One region of the Paraburkholderia sp. JHI869 genome, then DNA from elsewhere that is predicted to be linked to it. Evidence: riboswitches for the same ligand, from Rfam matches in the RefSeq annotation. Region 1 holds a riboswitch; each other region holds the start of a gene.
What was found. A riboswitch is a leader RNA that binds a small molecule or an ion and turns the genes downstream of it on or off. The one in region 1 is predicted to bind cobalamin.

Region 1 (7,743 bases):
AGGCGTTTCTGCGCCCGCCACCGGCACGTTCCCCGCAGTCGTGCAATCGACGTGGACGGGCGTGCCCACCGACGGCACGCCCAACGGTACGATCCTGAACAGCACCGTGCTGAACACGAACATCCAGTACGTTGTGACCGCAACGACCCAGCGCACCCAGACGCAAGCCGACGCGGCTTACTACGACGACCGCCGCGGCAAGGGCTACAGCGTGACAGACGGCATGGGCCCGCTCACCGCCGCATGGCGCTCGGCCGCGCAGCAAACCACGAGCATCACGTCGATTCCCGCGGACGCCACCACGACGCTCTACAACGACTCGGGCAACAACACTGGCGTGGGCAGCACGACCAACGCGTCCTTCGGCAAGGTAGTCGACCTGCTCAACACGATGGGCAACAACGCCTCCACCGAACCCGCCAAGCGCTTCTACAAATACGCGCGGCCGTTCCGCTGGAGCACGAGCGTCGTGGTCGATCCCACGCTCGTGCCGGCTATCAGCACGACGCCTTCCACGGACGGCGGCTTCATCAGCGGCCACGAAGCCGAAGCCATGCGCGACGCGATGACGATGGCCTGGCTCGTGCCCGAGCGTTACCAGGAAATGGCGAGCCGCGGCCTCGAACTCGGCGAAAACCGCATTCTCGCGGGCATGCATTCGCCGCTCGACGTGATCGGCGGCCGCATGTTCGCGCTGGCCGCCACGGCCGCGAATCTCTACGATCCCGCGAACGCCACGCTCAAGAGCACGGCCTACGCGCAAGCGCACAGCGCACTCGAACAGGCCACCGGCACGAGCGCCACGACCTTCCCGGCCTTTGCGCATTCGGGCACGGCCGCAACCGACCGCTTTGCCGACTATGCGACCAACAAGTCGGAATTCGCGCGCCGCATGACGTTCGGCTTCAGCCAGATCGAATCGACTGAAGCGCCGCCCGTCGTGCCCAAGGGCGCCGAGGTGCTGCTCGAAACGCGCTTCCCGTACCTGAGCGCAGATCAGCGTCGCGTCGTGCTGAAGACGACCGAAATCGTCTCGGGCTATCCGGTCATGGACGATGCCGAAGGCTGGGGCCGCCTGAACATGTTTGGCGCTGCGGATGGTTATGGCGCTTTCAACGGCAACGTGATCGTGGCAATGGACGCGACCCAGGGCGGCTTCAACGCCGCGGACACCTGGCGCAACGACATTGCTGGCTCGGGCAAGCTCACGCTGCAAGGCAGCGGCACGCTCACGCTCGCGGGCAACAATAGCTACGCGGGCGGCTCGCAGGTGAGCGGCGGCGTGCTCGCCGCAGCGTCGGCCACGGCCTTCGGCAACGGCGACGTGTACGTTGGATCCGGCGGCGGCGTGAGCGTCGCGACGAGCGCACCGCTGACGGTGGCGGGCAAGTACACACAGCTCGACGGCACGACGCTCGAACTCGACATCGACGGCAACGGCGGCGGACGCGTGCGCGTGGGCGGGCAGATCACCGTGGCGGGCGGCACGCTGCACGTGAGGTTCGTGAACGGCTACGCGCCGAAAGCGGGCGATACGATCGACGTGATCGACGGCAGTGGCACATCGGTAAAATTCGCCACGGTCACCGTGGATGGCTTCAAGGCCACGCCCGTCTATTCTTCGAGCGGCGTTGCGGTGAAGCTCTCGGCTTCGTGAGGTAGCCGCGCAGCAAGGGACGGGCGTAACGCATCAGCAGCGACTTCAGAAACGATGCCGCACGCCCGCCGCCACGAGCACCTGATTACGGCCGCCCGATGGGTCGCAAGTGTTGATCATCGCAAACGCACCGGATGAAGCGCGCTGATAGATCGCCTCCGTATAAATGTCCGTGCGCTTCGACAGTTGATAATCGGCCTGCAGCGCGCCCTGATGCCAATGCGCTGAGGTCGCGCCGGTGTAGGCATACATGCCCGCCAGCGAGAACGCGGGCGTCACCTGCCAAAGCGCATTCGCTTCGTAGTTGCTGAACGCGATCGATGGCAACGGCGCGCCGCCTTCGGCCTCGCTCACGCCGGTATGGATCGAGCGTGACCAGGCCGCGCCGAGCGTCACATCGCCGAGAACGTAGCTCATGCCCGCGCCGATGGTGTCTTCGCGCTGCACCGCAACCTCGGTCGGCACGAGGCCCGCGCCCGGCAGCACCGACGTATCGTATGCGCCCACGGAAGAGGCGCCGCGCCCGTCGATGTGCATCCACGCCACGCCGGCGCTGAACCCGCCGCCGTCGTAATGAGCACCGAATCCGTAGGCACGGTTCTGCGCGAAACGCCCTGCGGCGTTCGAAAACGCATACATTGCGCCGGCGCTAAAGCCGCCATATGTTGCGCTTGCAACCTTTACGGCGTTCGAGGCGAGCCATGAATTGTTGGCGTTGTCGTTGTCGAACGGATGCGCGAATGCCGTCCCGCCCGCGCCGCCTGTTAGCGTGAACGGGGCGAAGTAGTCGTGCATCGTATCGTACTGACGGCCGAGCGTGATCGTGCCAAACCGTTCGGATTGCAAACCGACATAGAACGGATGGTCGTCGAACGCCTCACCGGATGTGACAGAGAAGCCGCGCTCGAGGCGAAAGATCGCGGCATTGCCGCCGCCGAGATCCTCGGTGCCTTGCAGGCCCCAGAAACTGCCATCGATAAGGCCCGATCCCGCGCGATACTGGGTGCGGCCGCCAACGTTGCTGACATAGTCGACGCTCGCGTCCATTTCGCCGTACAACGTGACCTGCTGCGCCGATGCGCCAGTGCCAGTGAATGCCAAAGCCGCCCCACCGAGAACGGCCAGAATGTTCTTGTTCATCAGTCTTCTTGTTTGTGTATGGGGAGAATGCATGGACTGAGTCGCGCACCTACGCGCAAAAAACAGCCGAAAGGATAACGTAAGTTGCAGGGAAGGCCAAACCGGGTGTTTTTGCCACACCAGCCAGTCAAAGGTTGACGCGCCGAATGCGCGGCCATTACCCTTGCGCGCTGATGGTTCCCGGCGACGGGATCAAAAGGGAACGCAGTGCGAGACTGCGGCTGCCCCCGCAACTGTAAGCGGCGAGTCCATGCCAGAGAGGGCCACTGGGAAACCGGGAAGGCCGGCAGCGGATGTCGACCCGCGAGCCAGGAGACCTGCCATCAGCCGAGTCCAGCAGCCGCAGCGGGCGGGGATCCCCGATGCGCAAGCACCGCCCATGCGGCGGTCGCCGTTGCAAGGACAGCCCTATACAGGAGCTGTTTCCAGCCACCACAACATGAAGTTTCGCCAATTCGTTTTGACTTCCGCCGCGCTCGCCTGTGCGTGGCAAACCGCGTACGCCGCCAACGCATCGCCCACCGAGGCGCAGCAGCAAACCAGCGACGACACCACGTTGCCCAATATCCTCGTCGTGGGCGACACGCAGCATCTGCCGCAATCGTTCGACCAGCGCTACGCGAGCACCCAGGTGCTCACGCGCGAGGATCTCGAGCGCGTCTCCCCCGCCGACCCCAGTATCGCGCAGGCGCTCGCCACGCTGCCGGGCGTCACCGTCTCGCAGACCGGCGGCCCGGGCTCGTACACGGGGGTGAGCATCCGCGGATCGTCGGCTGACCAGGTGGCCGTGTTCATCGACGGCATACGCGTGGGCTCCGTCACCACCGGCACGCCTGAATGGGCCGACCTCGCGACCGCCTCGTTCGACCGCGTCGAGGTGATCTCGGGCCCTGCCGCCGCCTCGTTCGGCGCGGACGCCGTGGGCGGCGTCGTGCAGCTCTTCACGCGCCATGCGTCGAACCAGCCGAACCAGACCACGGTGTCGTTCGGCGGCGGCTCGAACAAGACCTTCGACACGCAGGTGCGCACCTCGGGCACGATCGGCTCGACCGGACCGCTTTCCGCATTGAGCGGCCTCACCTATTCGCTGGGCCTGCACGACTACAACACGGCGGGCATCGACGCAACGCAGCCCTGGGCTTACGGCCACGAAGACGGCCGCAACCCGTACCATGCGCAGAACCTGGACGCGCGCCTTGGCTACGCGCACGACAACTGGTCGATCTCGACCTTCGCGCTCTACCACCGCTCCGATCTCTCGTACGACAACGCAGGAGGCAACGACCGCCAGCGCGACAACCAGCTAACGACCGGCCTTGCGTTCCACCTCGACATCACGCCGACCACGCAGTTCGACCAGTCCGTGGGCTACGCAACAGATCGTCAGTTCCTCTATTCGAACGACCCGACGATCCCGACCGATGAGATCGACTCGACGCGCTTTTCCACTTCCACGTCGATCACGCATCAGGAAACGGGCCACACGCTCTTTGGCATGCCGCTCGAAGGCGAAACCAAGCTCGCCTACGACTACACGCGCGAGCTGGCGTTCCTGCCTGTGGATGTGCCGAGCGGCCTGCCCGCGCGCAACGATTCCGCGGTCTCGATGCATCAGTCGACCACGCTCGGACCGCTCACGCTGTTCCTGGCGGGGCGGCACGAGATCGTGCAGGGGCAATCAGTGAATACGGGCAATGTCGCGCTCTCGTGGGCGATCACGCCGGTCTACACGGCGCGCGTTTCGTATGGCAATGCGTTCCGCCTGCCCACGTTCAACGACCTTTACTATCCGAGCTATTCGAACCCCGACCTGCTGCCCGAGCGCAGCGACTCGGTCGAAGCCGCGCTCGATGCGACCACGTCGATCGGCACGTTCACGGCGGCGGTGTACGACACGCGCGTGCACGACCTCATCACCTACAACTCGCAGACCTTCCTGCCTGTGAACGTGGGCCGCGCGCACATTCAAGGGCTCGACCTCACATACAAAGGCACGCTCGGCAAGTACACGCCGGTGAGCCTCACCGTGGGGATTCTGAATCCGCAGGACGTGACCGACCAGACCTGGCTCAATCGCCGCCCGCGCCAGACGGTGAGCCTGAGCGTGGATCACACGTGGGACGAGTTCCAGCTCCACGCGCTGAGCACCGGCGTCTCGCTGCTGTACAACGGCTCGACGTTCGACGACCAGCTCAACACGATCTACCTGCCTTCGTGGACGACGGTGAGCCTGCGCGCGTCGTACAAAGTCAATGCGCATCTCGCGCTTTCGGCCACGCTTGCGAACGTGTTCAACCGGCAGTACGTGAGCGCCTACGGGTACAACACGCTCGGGCGCACGGCGTTTGGCAAAGTTACCTATACGTTCTGACGCCCTGCGCGCCTAGCCTTCGCGTTTCGGTCGCCGCACCGCGCGAATCTTCCCGGTGTTGCCGCCGCCGCAGAAGAACTGCTCGCCGCCATCGGACTCCAGCCCAGAAACGGCGGTTCCGGGCGGCATATCGAGCTGTTCCAGCACTTCGCCCGTACCCGGATCGATGCGCCGCAAATCGCTCTCATCGCCTTCCCAGGTGCCGTGCCACAGCTCGCCGTCCACCCACGTCACGCCGGTGACGAAGCGGCTCGATTCGAGCGTGCGCAAGATCGCGCCCGTCTGCGGATCGACCTGATGGATCTTGCGCTCGCGATACACCCCGACCCAGAGCGTGCCGTCCGCCCACGCAAGGCCCGAGTCGCTGCCACCACCGGGCGCGGGAATCGTGGCGAGCACGCGGCCCGTTTCGGGGTCGATCTTGTGGATGCGGTCCTCGGCGATCTGAAACAGATGCCTGCCGTCGAAGGCCGTGCCCGCGTGCGCCGCGATGTCGATCGAGCGCTGCGTCTGGCCGCTCACAGGATCGAGCGACGCAATGCGCTCGCCCACGGCGAACCACACGTGCTTGCCATCGTACGAGACCCCGCCCACCTTCTCGATGCCGGGAAAAGGGCCGTACTCGCGGACGACTTCGGCGGTCGATCGTTTCATGACTTCCTCCTTGAATGAAGGGACAGGCGTTCATCCTAATCGCCCGGCAGCGGCGCGGGGAGTAACAAGGTCGTCGCGAATCCGGGAACGGGCGGCGTGGTCCAGCGGCGCGCGCGGCCGTAGCCGAACGACTGCACCTTGTCCGCCGCCGCAAGCGAATCGAGCGCGCGCTGCACGGTGCGCTGGCTCGCGCCAAGCGCAAGCGCCAGCGCCGAACTCGACCACGATTCGCCGTCGGCGAGAAAAGCCAGCACGGCTGCGTGCTTCTCTTCCACCGGACGCGCCAGCACCACCACTTCGCTCGCGTGGCGCGGCGCGAGTGCGAAGCCCTGCTGGGTCGCACCGATATCGGCTACGTCGCGCATCAGCGTACGCAGGCGGCCAATTTCCACGCGCAGGCGCGCGCGGTGCGTTTCGTCGGCGTGCTTCGTGCGAAAGGCGCGCTCGATGAGCGCGTCGCGCGCAACGTCGGCGGGCCACGCCTCGGCGAGCGCGCGGGCGAGCACGAACAGCACGGGCCGTCGCGCAAGCTCGATGACCGTCGCCCCCTCGCGCGCGACGTAGCGGCACGCGTCCACGACGAGCGCCTTCGAGGCGAGCAGCGCCTCGACATCCTCCAGCAGCAGCACCCGCTCTTCGCCCCGCGCGATGAGGCGCGCAGCCGGCGAGGTCAACAACCGCGCAGCGCTCTCGATCTCGGCGCTCAGCGCCGCGATGCCGGCCTCGCGCGCGGCGCGTGCGGCCTCGGAGAGCGCCCGGCGTGCCGCCTGCGATTGAATGCGCCGCATGGCAATGCCAGCAGCGATCAGTTCGTGCGCTGCACGCAACGCGGGCGGGAGCGGCGCCGGGTTGACTTCCGCGAGCATGGCCCCAGCCTCGTCGAGCCGGCCGATGAGCAGCAAACGGCGAATTTCCAGGTAGCGCGCATGCGCGGCGTTGAGGCGGTCGCCATGAGATTCGAGCGTTTGCCGCGCTGCAGCGAGCGTATCGGTCGGCCAGCCGAGATCGCGCGATGCAAGCGCGATTTCGGCCTCGGCGACAACGCAGCGCGCGCGGGCCACGGCCTCGCGCGAACCGAAGCCGCGCGCGGCGCTGCGCAGCAGCGCTTTCGCGCGCGCGAAGTCGCCAAGCTGCGCCATGGCGATGCCGCGCAGCGCGAGCGCGGGCGCGTCGTCACGCAACGCGACCCGGTTCAGCGCGCCGAGCGGGTCACCGGCCGCGAGCGCGCGCGCCGCCGACGTGATCAGCGAATCCATGGTCATGCGAATCCCGCCACACTTGTCACTCCCCCTCCTCCTGGGTCCGGACCTAATCTAACACGGCGATCAAATGCATCATCGATCGAACGCCGCGGCGGCACCCACAGCACGCCGCCACCCTTGTGAATCCATAGGAGGACCAGGCAATGGCAACCCATACCACAGGAACGCGCGAAGACTGGCTTGCAGCACGCATCGAACTGCTCGCAGCCGAGAAGGAACACACACGGCGCGGTGACGCACTGGCGCAGCAACGCCAGGCGTTGCCGTGGGTACGCGTCGATAAAACGTATCGCTTCGAAACCGAAGATGGCAGCACCACGCTCGTCGATCTTTTCAAGGGGCGCTCGCAACTGCTCGTTTATCACTTCATGTTCGGGCCGGATTACGCGGCGGGCTGCCCGTCGTGTTCCTCGATTGCGGACGGTTTCGACGGCATCGCCGTCCATCTCGCGAATCACGATGTGCGGCTCATGGCTGTCTCGCGCGCGCCGCTCGCGAAACTGCTGGCCTACCGCAAGCGCATGGGATGGCATTTCCCGTGGGCCTCGTCGAGCGGCAACGACTTCAACTTCGATTTCAACGTGTCGTTCACCACGGCGCAGCAGCGCGCGGGCGACATCGAATACAACTACGCGCGCAGCGGCCACGCCATGGACATG
Region 2 (7,743 bases), on a different contig from region 1:
GCAGCGGGGTTGCTGTGGTCCGCGTGATAGAGCGCGGGCTGCGCCTGCGAAAAATGCCGCGCCGCCGCGGCCATGCCGCCCTGGAACTGGTAGTAGTCGTTCGAATCGAGCAGGTCGTGTTCGCGGTTGTCCTGGTTCTGCAGCACGACGTCGAGCGTCGCGAGACGCGCGCGGAACGCATCGCTCGCTTCATCGCCGGCACTCTTTTGCGCGTAGGCGTAGCCGCCCCACGCCTGGTACGCGTTCGCGAGATCGGCGTCGGTCTGCCACTGGCGATGGTCGATCATCGACTGCAGGCCCGCGCCGTATGCGCCGGGGCGCGCGCTGAACACGCGCCAGCCCGCGCGGCGGCGCGCCTCGTCGGCGGCCATGCCGTTCGCGACCAGCGCATCGCGCTCGCGCATCACGCGCGCGCGCAGGGGGTTCTGGTGCGCCGGCTCGTCGAGATCGGCCACGGCCTGCACGGCTGCATCGAACAGATGCATCACGTTGGGAAACGCGTCGCGGAAAAAACCCGATACGCGCAGCGTCACGTCGATGCGCGGGCGGTCCAGCGCCTCGACCGGCATGATCTCGAAGTCGGTCACGCGCTGGCTGCCCGCGGCCCACTTCGGGCGCACGCCGATCAGCGCGAACGCCTGGGCGATGTCGTCGCCGCCGGTGCGCATCGTCGCCGTGCCCCACACCGAAAGCCCCACGGCGCGCGGGTAATCGCCGTGCTCCTGCAGATGACGCTCGATGAGTTGCTGCGCCGACTTCATGCCGAGCGCCCACGCGGCTTGCGTGGGGATGGCGCGCGTATCGACGGAGTAGAAGTTGCGGCCGGTAGGCAGCACATCCGGGCGGCCGCGGGAAGGCGAACCGCTCGGGCCTGGCGGCACGAAACGGCCTTCGAAGCCACGGCGCAACTGGCGCATTTCCTCCGGGCCACAGGCGTCGAGGCGCGGCAGCACGTCGCCGTGCAGGCGTGCGAGCACCTGGGCAGCATGCGGGAGTACTTGCTCTGGCGAATCGCTTCGTTCGCCTGAGCAAATGCCCGCGATCAGCGTTGCCGCGAGCATTTCCAGGCGTTCGCGCGTGTCGCCCGCATGACGCCAAGGCGCATCGCTCACGTTTGTGAGCAGCGACGGGCGCGGGCCACTCCACTGCGCAGCCCAATCCACCGTTGCAGGATCGAGCAGATGGTCGATGCGCAAATCTCGCGCGAGCGCGTCGATGAGACCTGCGTTCGCGCCCTGCCCGTCGCCGCACGCGTAGCGCCCGAGCGCCAGCAGCGTGTCGCGGCGCTGCTGGCCTTGCGGCGATTCGCCAAACGTATGCAGGCCGTCGCGAATCTGCGCTTCTTTCAGCTCGCAGAGGTAAGCGTCGGCGCGCGTGAGCAGTTCGTCTTCGCCAGCCTGATCCTGGGGCGCAGCGACGCTCAACTCCTCATGCAGCCGGTGCTCGATGATGGTCGCGAGTATGGTCTTGCGCAGCAGTTTCGCGCGGCGCGGGTCCACCATCAATGCTTCGTAATACTCATCGACCTGACGTTCGAGATCTTGCAGCGGCCCGTAGTTTTCGGCGCGCGTGAGCGGCGGCATCAGGTGATCGACGATCACGGCCTGGGCGCGCCGTTTGGCCTGACTCCCCTCTCCCGGATCGTTGACGATGAACGGATACAAGTGCGGCAGCGGCCCGAGCGCCATGTCGGGCCAGCAGGTGTCGGCGAGCGCCACGCTCTTGCCCGGCAGCCACTCCAGGTTGCCGTGCTTGCCCACGTGCGCGATGGCGTCGATGCCGAACGTCTCGCGCAACCAGAAGTAAAACGCGAGGTACGCGTGCGGCGGCACGAGTTCGGCGTCGTGATAGTTCGCGTAAGTGTCGTCGCCACGCGAGCGTGAGGGCTGGATGCCCACGAACACCTGGCCGCAGCGCCAGCCCGCGATCATGAAGCGGCCGCGGCGTACCGTGGGGTCGTCTTCCGGCACGCCCCAGCGCGCGATCAGCGCGTTCTGCGCCTCGACGGGCAACTGCGAGAAGCGCGCGCGGTAGTCGTCAAGCGAAAGGCTCTGCCATGCGGGGCGCAGCGCGCGCGTGTCGGGATCGTTCGTCACGCCCTGCGTGAGGATGCGCATGAGCGCGTCGCCGTCTTCGGGCAGATCGGGCACGCGGTAGCCTTCGTCGCGAAGCATGCGCAGGATGCCGACCACCGAGGCCGGCGTATCGAGCCCCACGCCGTTGCCAATGCGCCCTTCACTCATCGGATAGTTCGCGAGCACGAGCGCAAGCTTTTTCTCATCGTTGGGCAGGCTGCGCAATCGGCACCAGCGGCGCGCGAGTTCGGCGACGAACGCCACGCGTTCCAGGTCTGGCTGATAGCGCACGACATCGACCTGCGTTTCTTTGCAGTGGTAGGCGAGGCCCTTGAAGCTGATCGCACGCGTAATCACGCGGCCGTCCACTTCGGGCAGCGCGATATGCATGGCGATGTCGCGCGAATTCAGGCCATGATTGTCCTTCACCCAGTCTTCGCGATTACCGCCGCTCAGGATCACCTGAAGCACGGGCGCGTCACCAGCAAGCGCGAGCGGTTCGGGGGCGTCCAATGACGAAGCCGCAAACGCCGTGGTGTTCAGCACGAGCGAGACATCGTGCTCGGCCGCCAGTTGATCGAGCACGTCGCGGCTCAAGGTGTCCTTGAGCGAGGTGATCGCCAGCGGCAGCGGGTTCATGCCGCGCTCCAGCAGCGCGGTGATGAGGGCATCGAAGGCGGCCGTGTTCGCGGCCTGCAAATGCGCCTTGTAAAACAGCAGCGCGACAACCGGCGCGCCCGGTTGCCAGCGCGCGCGCCATTCGTCGATGGTCGCGACGTCGCGCTGCGGGCAATAAAGCGCGGCAGCGGGCAGCACGACGGGCGGCGCAGGCTCGCTGCCCCAATCGAATGCACGCCACGCGAGCGCGCGCAGGAACGATTCGGCGTTGGCCGCGCCGCCTTCGCGCAGATAGCGCCACAACAGGCGGCAAAATTCCGGCTCGGCGCGACTCTTCGCGATGAGGTTGGGATCTTCCTGCAAGTCGCCGGAAAACATCGCGAGCAGTTGGCCACGGCGCTCCGCGAGCGACACGACCTGCTCGATACCGTAAGGCCAGTACGTCTCGCCGCCCAGATGATCGACCACCACCACGCGCGCATGCTGCAAGACGTCTTCGACGTAGAAGTCCACCGATGCGGGCTGGCGCAGATACGTGACGTTTGCGAGCCGCACGCTCGGAAAACCTGCGGGCAGGCGCGGCACGACGCTCGCCAGCAACGCGAGCGTGGTGTCCGCAGAACTCAGCACGACAATCTCGGCGGGCTGCTGGTCGATACGGATGACGCCCTGCGTGTCGTCGACGAAACCGCCCGGCGTGGTGCGCAGCAAATGCATGGTACGGCCTCGTCTAGCTCAGCGCGTTCACTTCGCGATCGCGGTCTGCACGCTCGCCAACGCAGCAGAGAATGCCGCTTGCAGCGTCGTGCCATCGAGATCTTCGCCAATCAGCACGAAGCGGCTCGCGAGCGGCTGCGCCGCGCTTTCCTGCGCATTCCAGCGGCGGTCGAAATAGCTGTCGAAGCGACGGCCCACGCCTTGAATCACGAGGCGCATCGGCGCGCCCGGCAGCGCGGCGAAGCCCTTCACGCGATAGATCGTGTGCGCATCGACGAGTTGTTGCAGCGCCTCGATCACGCTCTCGCGCGAAGCCGCGGCACCCGACACCACGACCGAGTCGAACTCGTCATGGTGATGATCGGGATCGTCGGCGGAACCGTGATGGTCGTGGCGCAGATGGATGCTCTCCTCGGAGGCCGCTTCGAGCCCGAGCAGCGTATGCAGGTCGAGCTTGCCGTGCTGCGCGCGCACGATCTTCACCTGCGGCGGCAGCTCTTCGCGCAGATCGGCGATGAGCGCGTCCTGGCCCGCTTCGTCCAGCAGATCGGTCTTGTTGAGGATGACGAGATCGGCGGCCGAAAGCTGGTCTTCGAACAGCTCGTGCAGCGGCGATTCGTGGTCGAGATTCGGGTCGGCGCGGCGCTGCGCGTCCACGGCTTGCGGATTTTCGGCGAACTGGCCGCTCGCGGCCGCGGGACCGTCCACCACGGTCACGACTGCATCGACGGTGAACGCATTGCGGATCGACGGCCAGTTGAACGCCTGCACGAGCGGCTTGGGCAGCGCGAGGCCCGAGGTTTCGATCAGCACGTGATCGATCTCGCCGCGGCGTTCGAGCAGTTTCTCCATCACCGGGAAGAACTCTTCCTGCACGGTGCAGCACAGGCACCCGTTCGCGAGTTCGTAGAGCTGGCCTTGCGTTTCGTTGCCGTTCTCGTCGCAGCCAATGCCGCAGCCACGCAGAATTTCGCCGTCGATACCGAGTTCGCCGAATTCGTTGACGATGACCGCCACGCGCAGGCCGCCCGCGTGCTGAAGAATGTGACGCAGCAGCGTGGTTTTGCCGCTGCCGAGAAAGCCCGTCACGATCGTGACCGGAATCTTGCGCATTTGCATGAAGTGCTCCTTCGGCGCCAGGCCGTATAGAGGGGCATGGTGCGTCGCGTTGGCCGTTCGTACGGGTGTTGCATTGCGAGTACGCGCGTAGCCATGCAGACGCTGCCACGCGTAACGATTCAACAAAACCTGCAGGGGACGAACGACCAGAAACGCACCCGGGCCTCGCCCGGCTGACGCATGAATATCACGGACCCGGCACCGCATCCCCGCAGCGCGAATCCCACGTATCTGGCCGGTATCCGGACTGACGAAACACCGCTTCGCCTTCCCGCGCGAGCGGCCTTGCGGCCGGCTCGCACAGTGGCGTGGACTGCGTGAAGCATGGAAGCGGTTTGCGGCATTCGTGCGAACGCCGCGCTCGTTGTACCGTTGCGGGTGCAGTTCAGGTTGGCCATGCCCGAGGCGGGATGGCTCCCTGATTCCCGTTTAACTGCGCACGCAGTATGAATCGCGCGCGCGAGCACCAGAGTGCGTGCGAGTGTAGGCGCGGGGCGCCTGCGCGTCAAGGAAGGCGTGGGAAGCCGCAAAAGCGTGTGCTATCGTAGCGCGCATCCGGCACGGGCCGGCTTTTGCCTCCCCGGCCACGCCTTCGATCGACGCTCTCGCCGTGAATCCTGCTGAAAAGCGCGCCTCGCACGCCGCCTCATTCGAAGCCACGCTGGAGCCCGCACAGCGCGTGACTGCGCTCGTGCTCGGCATTGGCTGCCGGCGCGGCGTGACGCTCGCGCAGGTCGAGGCGGCGGTGCGCGCCGCGCTCGGCGCGTGGCCGCTTGAAAGCGTAACGGCGGTGGCAACGCTCGACGCCAAAGCCAGTGAACCCGCGTTGCAAGCGTTTTGCGCGGCACATGCGCTGCCCTTGCGTACGTTCACGCGAGAGCAATTGGCCACGACGCCAACGCTTGCCCCGCCTTCCTTAGCCGCGCAAGCGCGTTTCGGCGTGGATGGCGTGTGCGAGCCCTGCGCGCGTCTTGCGGCTAGCGGCGGGCCGCTCGTGCGCGGCAAGCTGGCGCTCGAAGGCGTAACAGTGGCGATCGCGAGCATGCTGCTAAAAGACGAAAACGCGGACGCGCAAGCCCCGCAACCAACCCACTCACGACGATGAAAACCGATCCCGAATCGCACCAACGCATGACGCAACGCCGCCGCGAAGGCCACGAGAAAAAGCAGGCCGCCGCGACGCACGAAAAGGGCCTGTTGATCGTCAACACCGGCAACGGCAAAGGCAAGAGCACAGCCGCGTTCGGCATGGCCGTGCGCATGCTCGGCCACGGCATGAAGCTCGGTGTCGTGCAGTTCATCAAGGGCGCGCTGCACACGGCCGAACGCGATTTCCTCGGCAGCGTCGCGCACTGCGATTTCGTGACGATGGGCGACGGCTACACCTGGAACACGCAGAATCGTGACGGCGACATCGCCACCGCGCGCAAGGGCTGGGACGAGGCCAAGCGCATGATCGAGAGCGGCGAGTACGCGATGGTGATCCTCGACGAACTCAACACGGTACTCAAATACGAGTACCTGCCGCTTGAAGAAGTGCTCGGCGTGATCGCGTCGCGCGCGCCGCACGTGCACGTGGTCGTGACGGGCCGCCATGCGCCCGACGCGCTGATCGAAGCCGCCGACCTCGTCACGGAAATGCGCCTTGTGAAGCATCCGTATCGCGAGCAAGGCGTAAAGGCGCAAAAGGGCGTGGAGTTTTGAGCGCATGAGCGCAACGCTCGCCTGCCCCGCGCTCTTCATCAGCGCACCCGCTTCGGGCCAGGGCAAGACCACGCTCACGGCGGGTCTCGCGCGCCTGCATCGGCGCGCGGGGCGTCGCGTGCGCGTGTTCAAAACCGGGCCGGATTTTCTCGACCCCATGATCCTCGCGCGCGCGAGTGGCGCGCCCGTGCTCTCGCTCGACCTGTGGATGGTGGGCGAGCAAGCGTGCCGCGCCCTCCTCGCGCAGGCCGCGCGCGAAGCCGACCTGATCCTCATCGAAGGCGTGATGGGCCTGTTCGACGGCACGCCGAGCAGCGCCGATCTCGCGACCACGTTCGGCGTGCCGGTGGCCGCCGTCGTGAGCGCGAAGTCGATGGCGCAGACCTTCGGCGCGATCGCGTTCGGTCTCGCGCGTTTTCGGCCGGATGTGCCGTTTCATGGCGTGCTGGCGAACCGCGTCGGCTCGGCGCGCCACGCGCAGATGCTGCAGGAGGCATTGCCCGCCGACGTGCGCTGGCTCGGGCACGTAGCGAGCGAAGCGACGATGGCGTTGCCTGACCGCCATCTCGGACTGCATCAGGCTGCGGAGATCGACGACCTCGACGCGCGCATAGAACGCGCCGCCGACGCGCTCGCGCAGACTGCACTCGCGGAATTGCCGCCTCCCGTGGCGTTCGCCGATCCTTCGCATGACGAATCAATTCCACGCCTGCTCGAAGGCCGTCATATCGCCATTGCGCGCGACGCCGCGTTCTCGTTTCTCTATCCCGCGAACATTGCGTTGCTCGAAGCGCTGGGCGCAAGCGTGAGCTATTTCTCTCCGCTCTCGAACGAGCCCGCGCCCGCCAGCGCCGATGCGATCTTTCTGCCCGGCGGCTATCCCGAGCTTCATGCTGCGGCGCTCGCGCGCAATACGCAGAGCGCAAATTCGTTGCGCGTACATGTATCCGCAGGCAGACCGCTCGTCGCCGAATGCGGCGGCATGCTTTATCTGCTCGACGCGCTGACCGACGTAGAAGGCGCGCGCACGCCGATGCTCGGCCTGCTGCCAGGCGAGGCGGTCATGCAAAAGCGCTTCGCGGCGCTCGGCATGCAGCAACTCGACGGCGCGCATGGCGCGCTGCGCGGCCACACGTTTCACTATTCGCGCATCGCCACGCCGCTTGCGCCCACGCTCACGGCACGCCACGCACAGACTGGTGCGCCCGGCGAGGCGCTGTATCGGCATGGCTCGATCGCGAGCACCTATATGCACGCTTACTGGCCCTCCAACCCGGCTTTCGCGGCCGCACTCTTCCATGGCACAGCCCTTTGACGAAGCCGAGCGCGCGGCGGTCTACCGCGCGATTTACGAGCGCCGCGACATGCGGCACTTCGCGCCGGGTCCGATCGAACCCGCGACGCTCGCGCGCCTGCTCGACGCCGCACATCATGCGCCGAGCGTAGGCTTCATGCAGCCGTGGCGCATCGTGCGCATCACGGACAACACGTTGCGCGAGCAACTTCACGC
Region 3 (7,743 bases), on a different contig from region 1:
CGTGGTGCTGCCGGACACGCCCGCGGCCGGCGCCGTGAAAATCGCGGAAGGAGTGCGCCAGCAAGTGGCGGCGCTGGGGATCGCGCACGAACACAGCGAATACGGCACGCTGACCGTGAGCATTGGCTGCGCCACCTGCGTGCCGCGCGAGAGAGAGGGCGCGCAGGCGCTGCTGCGCGCCGCCGACGCCGAACTTTACGCGGCGAAGCAGGCGGGACGCAACCAGGTGAAGGCGCGCGAATTCGAAGGCGCGCCACCCGACCCGCGTGAGTCGCTACCGACCTTGAAGACGTGAGCGCCTCGCTTTATTCGGCATCCTCACGATACCAGCGCGGCGTATAAATCCACTCGCCGCCGTCGCCGCGAGCGAACCCGCGCGTGGCCGACGACCCAACGATCACCATCGTGCGCATATCGACATCCGCCGGGCGCAGTTCGCCCAGCGTCGTGCCCCGCAGCGTTTCGCCGGGGCGGCCCACGTCGCATCCCAGCACCACGCGCGTGTGCGGCGCGCGCACGCTGCGCACGATTTCCAGCGCGCGCTCGAGCTGCCAGGGCCGCGCGCGAGAGATGGGGTTGTAGAACGCCATCACGAGATCGGCTTGCGCCGCATGCAGCAGGCGCTTTTCGATCACCGTCCACGGTTTCAGGTTGTCGGAAAGCGAAAGCATGCAGAAGTCGTGGCCGAGCGGTGCGCCGACTTGCGCCGCCGTGGCGAGCGCCGCGGAAACGCCCGGCACGATCGCCAGTTCGACGGCATGCCAGCGTGCGTCGTCCGAGCCTTCGAGCGCTTCGAGCACGGCGGCCGCCATGGCGAACACGCCGGGGTCGCCCGACGAGACCACCGCCACGCGCCGCCCCTCGCTCGCCATCTCGAACGCGTGGCGGGCGCGCTGCAGTTCTTCGCGGTTGTCGGTGGCGTGGCGCTGCTGGTCCGCGCGGAATGGGCCCGCCATGTCCACATAAGTCGCGTAACCGACGATATCGGTGGCGTGATCCAGCGCCGCGCGCGCGGCGGGCGTGAGCAGGTCGGCGCGGCCGGGGCCGAGGCCGAGCACCGTGAGCTTGCCGCGCGCGCGGCCCAGCGTGAGCGGGTCGAGCGGCGCGGCGGCGCAGGCAAGGGCGATGCCGTCTGCGTTCGGCGCGTAGCGCTCGATGTCCTTGTCCAAGTCGAGCGCGGCGAGTGTGGCTTGTGGCGCGTTCTCCGCGCTATCGACGAAGCGTAGCGGCACGCCGAGTTCCGCTGCCGCCTGCACGAGCGACGCATCGCGCATGTGTGTAGAAGGGGCGACGAGCGCTGCGAGCGCGAGCGGCGCGAGGCCGTGCGCATCGAGTGCGCGGCGCACGCTATCGGCGAGGGCTTCCTGCGGCGCGCCCACGGCCGCGACGATGCTGCGCGGATGAATCACGAGGTCGTCGAGGCTGCCGTTCCAGGCTTGCGCGCTCACGCGGATGGCATGACGCGCCGCTGCATCGCGCGGCAGTTCGACGTTCTCGAGCCACGGTGCCTGGCCGTCCACGCGCGTCGTTGCGCCCGCAAGCAGATCGGAGACGAAGCGCTTGCCTTGTGCGACGCTCGCGAGCGCATAGCCCGCGGGCGGATTGAGCAGGCACGTGCCGAAGCGCAATTCGCCGCTCGTGGTGATGGCGGGCGCAACCGCGAGCGCCGCGCCAATTTCGCGCGCCATGACGTTCACGCCGGTCAGGCCGCCGAGCAGCGGCACGACGGCGCTGCCATCTTCGGCCAGAGCAAGCACCGGCGGCTCCGCGCCTTTGTTGGCGAGCAGCGGCGCGAGGCAGCGGATCACGATGCCCGCCGCGCACAGCGCGACGATGGGCATGCCGCGCATATAGCATTCGCGCAAATGCGCGCCAAGCTCGCTGAACGCGACATCGCCTTCCACGCGGCCTTGCAGCGCATGGATTTGCGCGCCTGCGTAAAGCGCCTGCACGCGCCGCGCGGTGGCGAGCGCGCCGGGCCCGAGTACGACGATGGCGGGCGGCGTCACGACTGCCATTTCACCCCCGGCACCACGAGCAGCGAGAAATAGGGCGATGCCATCGGATCGACGTCGTCGAGCGGGACGATGCGCTGGTTCGCCATCGTTGCGCGCTCAACGTACAGCGCACGATGTGCGAGTCCCAGTTCGCCCAGCACGCGGCGCACCTTGTCGAAGTTGCGGCCCAGTTTCATGATGACGGCGGCGTCCGCATCGGCCAGGCGCCGGCGCAGTTCGTCTTCGGGCAGCACGCCCGAGAGCACCGCGAGGCTCTGGTTGCGGTAGACGAGCGGGACACCCAGCACCGCCGCGCCGCCCAGCATCGAGCACACGCCCGGCACGACTTGCGCTTCGTAGCGAGCGGCGAGCCGGTCGTGCAGATACATGTACGAGCCGTAGAAGAACGGATCGCCTTCGCAGATCACGGCCACGTCGCGTCCGGCGTCGAGATGGCGCGAGACCATTTCCGCCGCGCCGTCGTAGAAGTCGGCGATGATCGCTTCGTACGAGAGCGGCGGTTCGAGCGCTTCGGTCGTCACGGGGTACACGAGTGGCAGGCGTTCCTGCTCCGCTTCGAGATGCCCTTCGACAATGCCGAACGCATTGCCCTTCTTGCCCTTCGCGACGAAATACGCGACCACGGGCGCGGCCTTGAGCAGGCGCACGGCTTTGAGCGTGAGCAGTTCGGGGTCGCCGGGGCCGACGCCAATGCCGTGCAGACGTCCTTTGCGGATCATTTATTCGGTCTCCGAAGCGAGTGCGTTGACGGCGGCGGCGGCCATCGCGCTGCCGCCGCGGCGGCCATGCACGACGACGAAGGGCACGCCGTGATTAACGGCAGCGAGTTGCGCCTTGGACTCGGCCGCGCCGATAAAGCCGACGGGAAAGCCCAGGATGAGCGCGGGGCGCGGCGCGCCGGCGGCGATCATGTCGAGCAGATGAAAGAGCGCGGTGGGCGCGTTGCCGATCGCAACGACGCTGCCTGCAAGATGCGGCCGCCACAGTTCGAGCGCGGCCGCCGAGCGCGTGTTGCCAAGCTCGCGTGCGAGCGTGGGCACGGCGGGATCGTCGAGCGTGCAGATCACGGCGTTGTTCGCGGGGAGGCGCGCCCGCGTCACGCCATACGCGACCATTTTCGCGTCGCAGAGAATCGGCGCGCCGCCCGCGAGCGCGTTGCGGCCCGCCGTGCCAGCGCCTGCGGAAAACGCGAGGTCGTCGGCCACGTCCACCATGCCGCATGCGTGGATCACGCGCACGGCGAGTTTCTCGAGGTCGGCGGGAATGCGCGCGAGGTCGGCTTCGGCGCGGATCGTCGCGAACGACTCGCGATAGATCGCCTGGCCGTCGCGAATGTAATCAGACATCTTGGGTACTCCGGGGCGGCTGCGCGAGTGCGAGCGCAGCGGCTTCGATCGTCAGGTTGCGCGCGATGAGCTGGCCAAAGCGCTGGCCGCAGCCGCTTTGTGTGTCGTCGCGCTGGTACAGGTCGTAGTGGTCGGGGGTGCTGGCGAGCAACGTGAACGGCGCGCAGTGCGCGGCCGCACAGGAGCGCTCGCAGCCTGTGAGGTGGGCTTCGACGTCGGGCGGCAGCAGGGCGGCGAGGCGCTGTGCGTCGGCTTTCGTGTCCGCGCGGCTTTTTGCGCAGCCTGTCGATCCCGTGCATGCGATGAGGCGTGCGAGCGGGTCCGCACGCGAGACGACGAGGCCGAGCGCACGCAGGCGCTCGAGCGCGGCGGGCATGGCGTGCGCGGCCACGTTGGGCAGGAGCACGCCTTGCCATGGCGTCACGCGCAATGTCGCATCGCCCGAGTCTTGCGCGAGCGCGGCGAGCGCGCGCAGCGTTGGCGCGTCGATGCGGCCGAGTGCGGGCTGCGCGCCCACATAGCCGCTGCCGTCGGCGTGCAGCGCGTGCGCGCCGAGGCGCAAGTCGGCGGGGCTCGCTGCGCGATGCCACGCGAGCAGTGCGGCGTCGTCACGCAGCAGCGCAAATTCGCCATGCTGTCGTGCGCGTTGCAGCAGGGCATCGAGCGAGTGTGTGGCTAGCACGTCGCGCATGCGCGTTTCGCCCTTCGTCGCGAGATCGAGGAACGCATGCAGCAGCGCGCGCATCGATGCGCCAATGTCCTCGGCAGCGAGCATGCCGATTGGCCGCCCCTTGGGGCATCCGGCCAAGCCCACCGCGAAGCGCACCGTCGCGCCGTGCGGCAGCGCGGCGAGCCAGATGTCGTGCGGATGCTCGAGCATCGCCATGCGCTCGCCGCCGTCCAGTTGCAGCGCGAACTTGGGCGAGAGCGCGGCGAAGCGCGGCTCGCGCTGCATCATGTCGATGAGCGCGGCGGCGAGTACCGTCGTGTCGCACAACGCGTCAGGGTCGAGGCCCGCAAGCGGGCTCAGCATCGCGTTGCGCAATTCGTCGGCGGCGCACGCGTGCTCGATCGGGCTTGCGGCGTCGATGCCCGCCGGGCCGAGGCCCGCGCCGATCAGCGCGGCGCTCAACGCCGCTTCTTCGCCCGCGCGCACGCCGCGAATCTGCACGTTCGCGCGATTGGTCAGTTCGAGCACGCCGTTCGCATGCGAGGACGCTGCCTCGGCGAGGGCGCGCGCACGCGCGGCGCTCAGCACGCCGCCGGGCAGGCGGATGCGGCACAGGCCGCCGTCGCGCGCCGCGACCACGCGTACGAGCCCCGGGCACGCCGAGGGGCGGAGCACGGCCAATGCAGCAGCGGGCGAGACGGGCTTCGTTTCGTGTTTCAAGGGAATACCGGGTAAGCATCGCGCGGGAGCGGCGCGCTGCCCGCACATCAGGCGGGAAGCGGCAGCGGTATCGGTACACCCCGCCCGATATGGGTTCGCACGTACGTTCGGCCGGCAGGTCTCCTGGCTCGCAGGTCGTGGGCCGCATCGGCCTTCCCGGTAAAACCAGTGGCTCGGATGGATGCGGTCTCGCTGCTTACAGTCGCGGGGGCGGCCACAGCTTGCTGTGTTCCCTTCAATGCCTTAAAGGCGCCGGCGGACACGGTATTATGCCCGTTTTCACGCGCGCTCCGCCCGCCAAGCCGGTCGCGGGCGCGCGGCGGCGCAGGAAAACCGGCAACAAAAGAGGCAACGGGAGAACGAATGCAGGGCACGCAGGCATGGCTGACGGTGGTGGGCATAGGCGACGACGGCTACGCGGGGCTTGGGCGCGACGCGCGGCGTGCGCTGTTCGACGCGGCCATCGTGACGGGCGGCGCGCGCCATCTCGCGATGCTGCCCTCGCGCGTGCGTGCGCGGCGCGAAGTTTGGCCGCAGCCGTTCAGTGTCGAGGCGCTGCTCGCGCAGCGCGAGGCGAATGCGCCCGTATGCGTACTGGCAAGCGGCGACCCCATGCTGTTCGGCGTGGGCGCGACGCTCGCGCGCCGTGTGGCGCCCGGTGAAATGCGCGTGCTGCCCGCGCCGTCGTCGCTCTCGCTCGCGGCGGCGCGCATGGGGTGGGCGTTGCAGGATACGGCGATGGTCTCGCTCGTCGGCCGTCCGCTCGATGGGCTGCGCCGCCATCTCTACGCGCGCTCGCGTGTGCTCGCATTGAGCGCGGATGGGCGCACGCCCGCAGCGCTCGCCGCGTTGCTTACCGAAGCGGGCTTCGGCGCCACGCGTCTTGCGGTGTTCGAACATCTGGGCGGCCCGGCTGAGCGCCGCATAGAGGGCCGCGCCGATGCGTGGCACGTCGACGAAACCGCGGCGCTCAATCTCGTCGCTTTCGAATGCGAAAGCGATCGTACGACGCAAACGCCCGCGCGCGGCTGGACGCTCACGCCCGGCCTTCCCGACGACGCCTACCGTCACGACGGCCAACTCACGAAGCGCGACGTGCGCGCGCTTACGCTCGCGCGCCTCGCGCCCACACCGGGCGCGCTGCTTTGGGATGTGGGCGCTGGCAGCGGCTCGATCGGCATCGAGTGGATGCGTTCGCACGCGGCTTGCCGCGCGATCGCGATCGAAGCGCACGCCGAACGTCAACGCTTCATCGAGCACAATCGCGCGGCGCTGGGCGTGCCGGGATTGCAGCTCGTGGCGGGCCGCGCGCCTGAGGCGCTCGCAGGGCTCGCCACGCCAGATGCCGTATTCATCGGCGGCGGGGTGACCGCGCCCGGCGTGCTCGCAGCATGCTGGGATGCGCTCGCCAGCGGTGGGCGGCTCGTCGCGAATGCGGTGACATTGCAGAGCGAAGCGACACTCGTGGCGTGGCGCGCGCAGCATGGCGGTACGCTCACGCGCATCGGCATCGGCGAGGCGCACCCGCTGGGCGGCTTCGATACCTGGCGTCAGACCTTGCCTGTCACGCTCTACGAGGCCGTCAAGCCATGACGGCGCGCATCCTGCTCTTGGGCGGCACCGGCGACGCGCTGGCGATCGCGCGTACGCTCGGCGCGCAGCATGTGTACTCGCTTGCGGGCCTTGGCCGCGTGCCAGCGGATCTCACGTGCGCGGTGCGTGTGGGCGGCTTCGGCGGGGCAGAAGGGCTCGCCCGCTTTCTCGCCGACGAAAACATCGCGCTGGTTTTCGACGCCACGCATCCGTACGCCGCGCAGATCAGCGCGAATGCGGCGCGCGCCTGCGTTGCGGCACAGGTGCCGTACTGGGCGCTGCGGCGCGCGCCGTGGCAGCCGCAGCCCGGCGACGACTGGCGCATGGTGAGCGGCTGGGCCGGTGTTGTCGAAGCGCTTGCGCCGTTCGCGCGCCCGCTTTTCACGCTCGGACGCGAACCGCTCGCGCATCTGGACGAAGTGCCGCCGCAGCAGCACTGGACGATCCGCTGCCTCGAAGCGCATCCCGGCCACGCCCGCGCTCGCATCATCGACGCGCGCGGGCCGTTCACGGCCGAAGGCGAGCGCACGCTCTTCAACGAAGCGCATATCGATGTCGTGGTCAGCAAGAACAGCGGCGGCGCGGCGACCGAAGCGAAGCTCGCTGTCGCGCGCGAAATGGGCCTGCCCGTGGTGATGATGCAGCGGCCGCCGCTGCCCGATGCGCAACGCGAATTCACGTCAGCGCAAGAGGCAATCGGCGCGCTCGACGACTACATTAAGCGGAGTTTCCACGCATGACAGTTTTCTTCATTGGCGCGGGTCCGGGCGATCCTGAGCTGATCACCGTGAAGGGCCAGCGCCTCGTGCGCAGTTGCCCCGTCATTCTCTATGCGGGCTCGCTCGTGCCGCCCGCTGTGCTCGAAGGCCATCGTGCGCACAAGGTAGTGGATACCGCGCCGCTCACGCTCGACGAAATCATCGCCTTGCTCGAAAACGCACACGCCCAGGGCTTCGATGTGGCGCGCGTGCATTCGGGCGACCCGTCGCTCTATGGCGCAATCGGCGAGCAGATCCGGCGGCTGCGTATGCTCGGCATTCCTTATGAAGTTGTGCCCGGCGTGACCGCGACCGCCGCATGCGCGGCGGCGCTCGGCAGCGAACTCACGCTGCCCGGCATTTCGCAAACGCTCATCCTCACGCGCTACGCCACGAAAACGTCGATGCCCGAAGGCGAGCAGCTAGGCGACCTCGCGCGGCACAAGGCGACGCTCGCGATCCACCTGGGCGTGCGCCATATCGCACGCATCGTCGACGAGTTGCGCCCGCACTATGGCGAGGATTGCCCTGTGGCGGTGATCTATCGCGCGAGTTGGCCCGACGAGGAACGCGTGACGGGCACGCTCGCGGATATCGCTGAAAAAGTGCAAGCCACGGATATCGAACGCACCGCGCTG

Region 2: it holds a riboswitch for cobalamin, as region 1 does, so the genes downstream of both, cobW (cobalamin biosynthesis protein CobW) here and VSR72_RS00720 (TonB-dependent receptor) in region 1, are expected to answer to the same signal.
Region 3: it holds a riboswitch for cobalamin, as region 1 does, so the genes downstream of both, cobG (precorrin-3B synthase) here and VSR72_RS00720 (TonB-dependent receptor) in region 1, are expected to answer to the same signal.

What each region holds. Positions count from the first base shown of each region.
Region 1 is NZ_JAYMSC010000001.1:144,992-152,734, reverse strand. It holds gene VSR72_RS00730 (phosphatase PAP2 family protein) at 1-1,657, shown strand, start outside; gene VSR72_RS00725 (porin) at 1,703-2,797, opposite strand; cobalamin riboswitch at 2,955-3,137, shown strand; gene VSR72_RS00720 (TonB-dependent receptor) at 3,237-5,168, shown strand; gene VSR72_RS00715 (glutamine cyclotransferase) at 5,181-5,822, opposite strand; gene VSR72_RS00710 (helix-turn-helix domain-containing protein) at 5,858-7,078, opposite strand; gene VSR72_RS00705 (DUF899 domain-containing protein) at 7,228-7,743, shown strand, end outside.
Region 2 is NZ_JAYMSC010000010.1:110,408-118,150, reverse strand. It holds gene cobN (cobaltochelatase subunit CobN) at 1-3,410, opposite strand, end outside; gene cobW (cobalamin biosynthesis protein CobW) at 3,438-4,529, opposite strand; cobalamin riboswitch at 4,745-5,015, opposite strand; gene VSR72_RS18635 (cobalamin biosynthesis protein) at 5,140-5,634, shown strand; gene cobO (cob(I)yrinic acid a,c-diamide adenosyltransferase) at 5,631-6,233, shown strand; gene VSR72_RS18625 (cobyrinate a,c-diamide synthase) at 6,238-7,548, shown strand; gene bluB (5,6-dimethylbenzimidazole synthase) at 7,532-7,743, shown strand, end outside.
Region 3 is NZ_JAYMSC010000010.1:122,737-130,479, forward strand. It holds gene VSR72_RS18665 (sensor domain-containing diguanylate cyclase) at 1-295, shown strand, start outside; gene cobJ (precorrin-3B C(17)-methyltransferase) at 306-2,018, opposite strand; gene VSR72_RS18675 (precorrin-2 C(20)-methyltransferase) at 2,006-2,737, opposite strand; gene VSR72_RS18680 (precorrin-8X methylmutase) at 2,738-3,364, opposite strand; gene cobG (precorrin-3B synthase) at 3,357-4,754, opposite strand; cobalamin riboswitch at 4,850-5,026, opposite strand; gene cbiE (precorrin-6y C5,15-methyltransferase (decarboxylating) subunit CbiE) at 5,118-6,347, shown strand; gene VSR72_RS18695 (cobalt-precorrin-6A reductase) at 6,344-7,087, shown strand; gene cobM (precorrin-4 C(11)-methyltransferase) at 7,084-7,743, shown strand, end outside.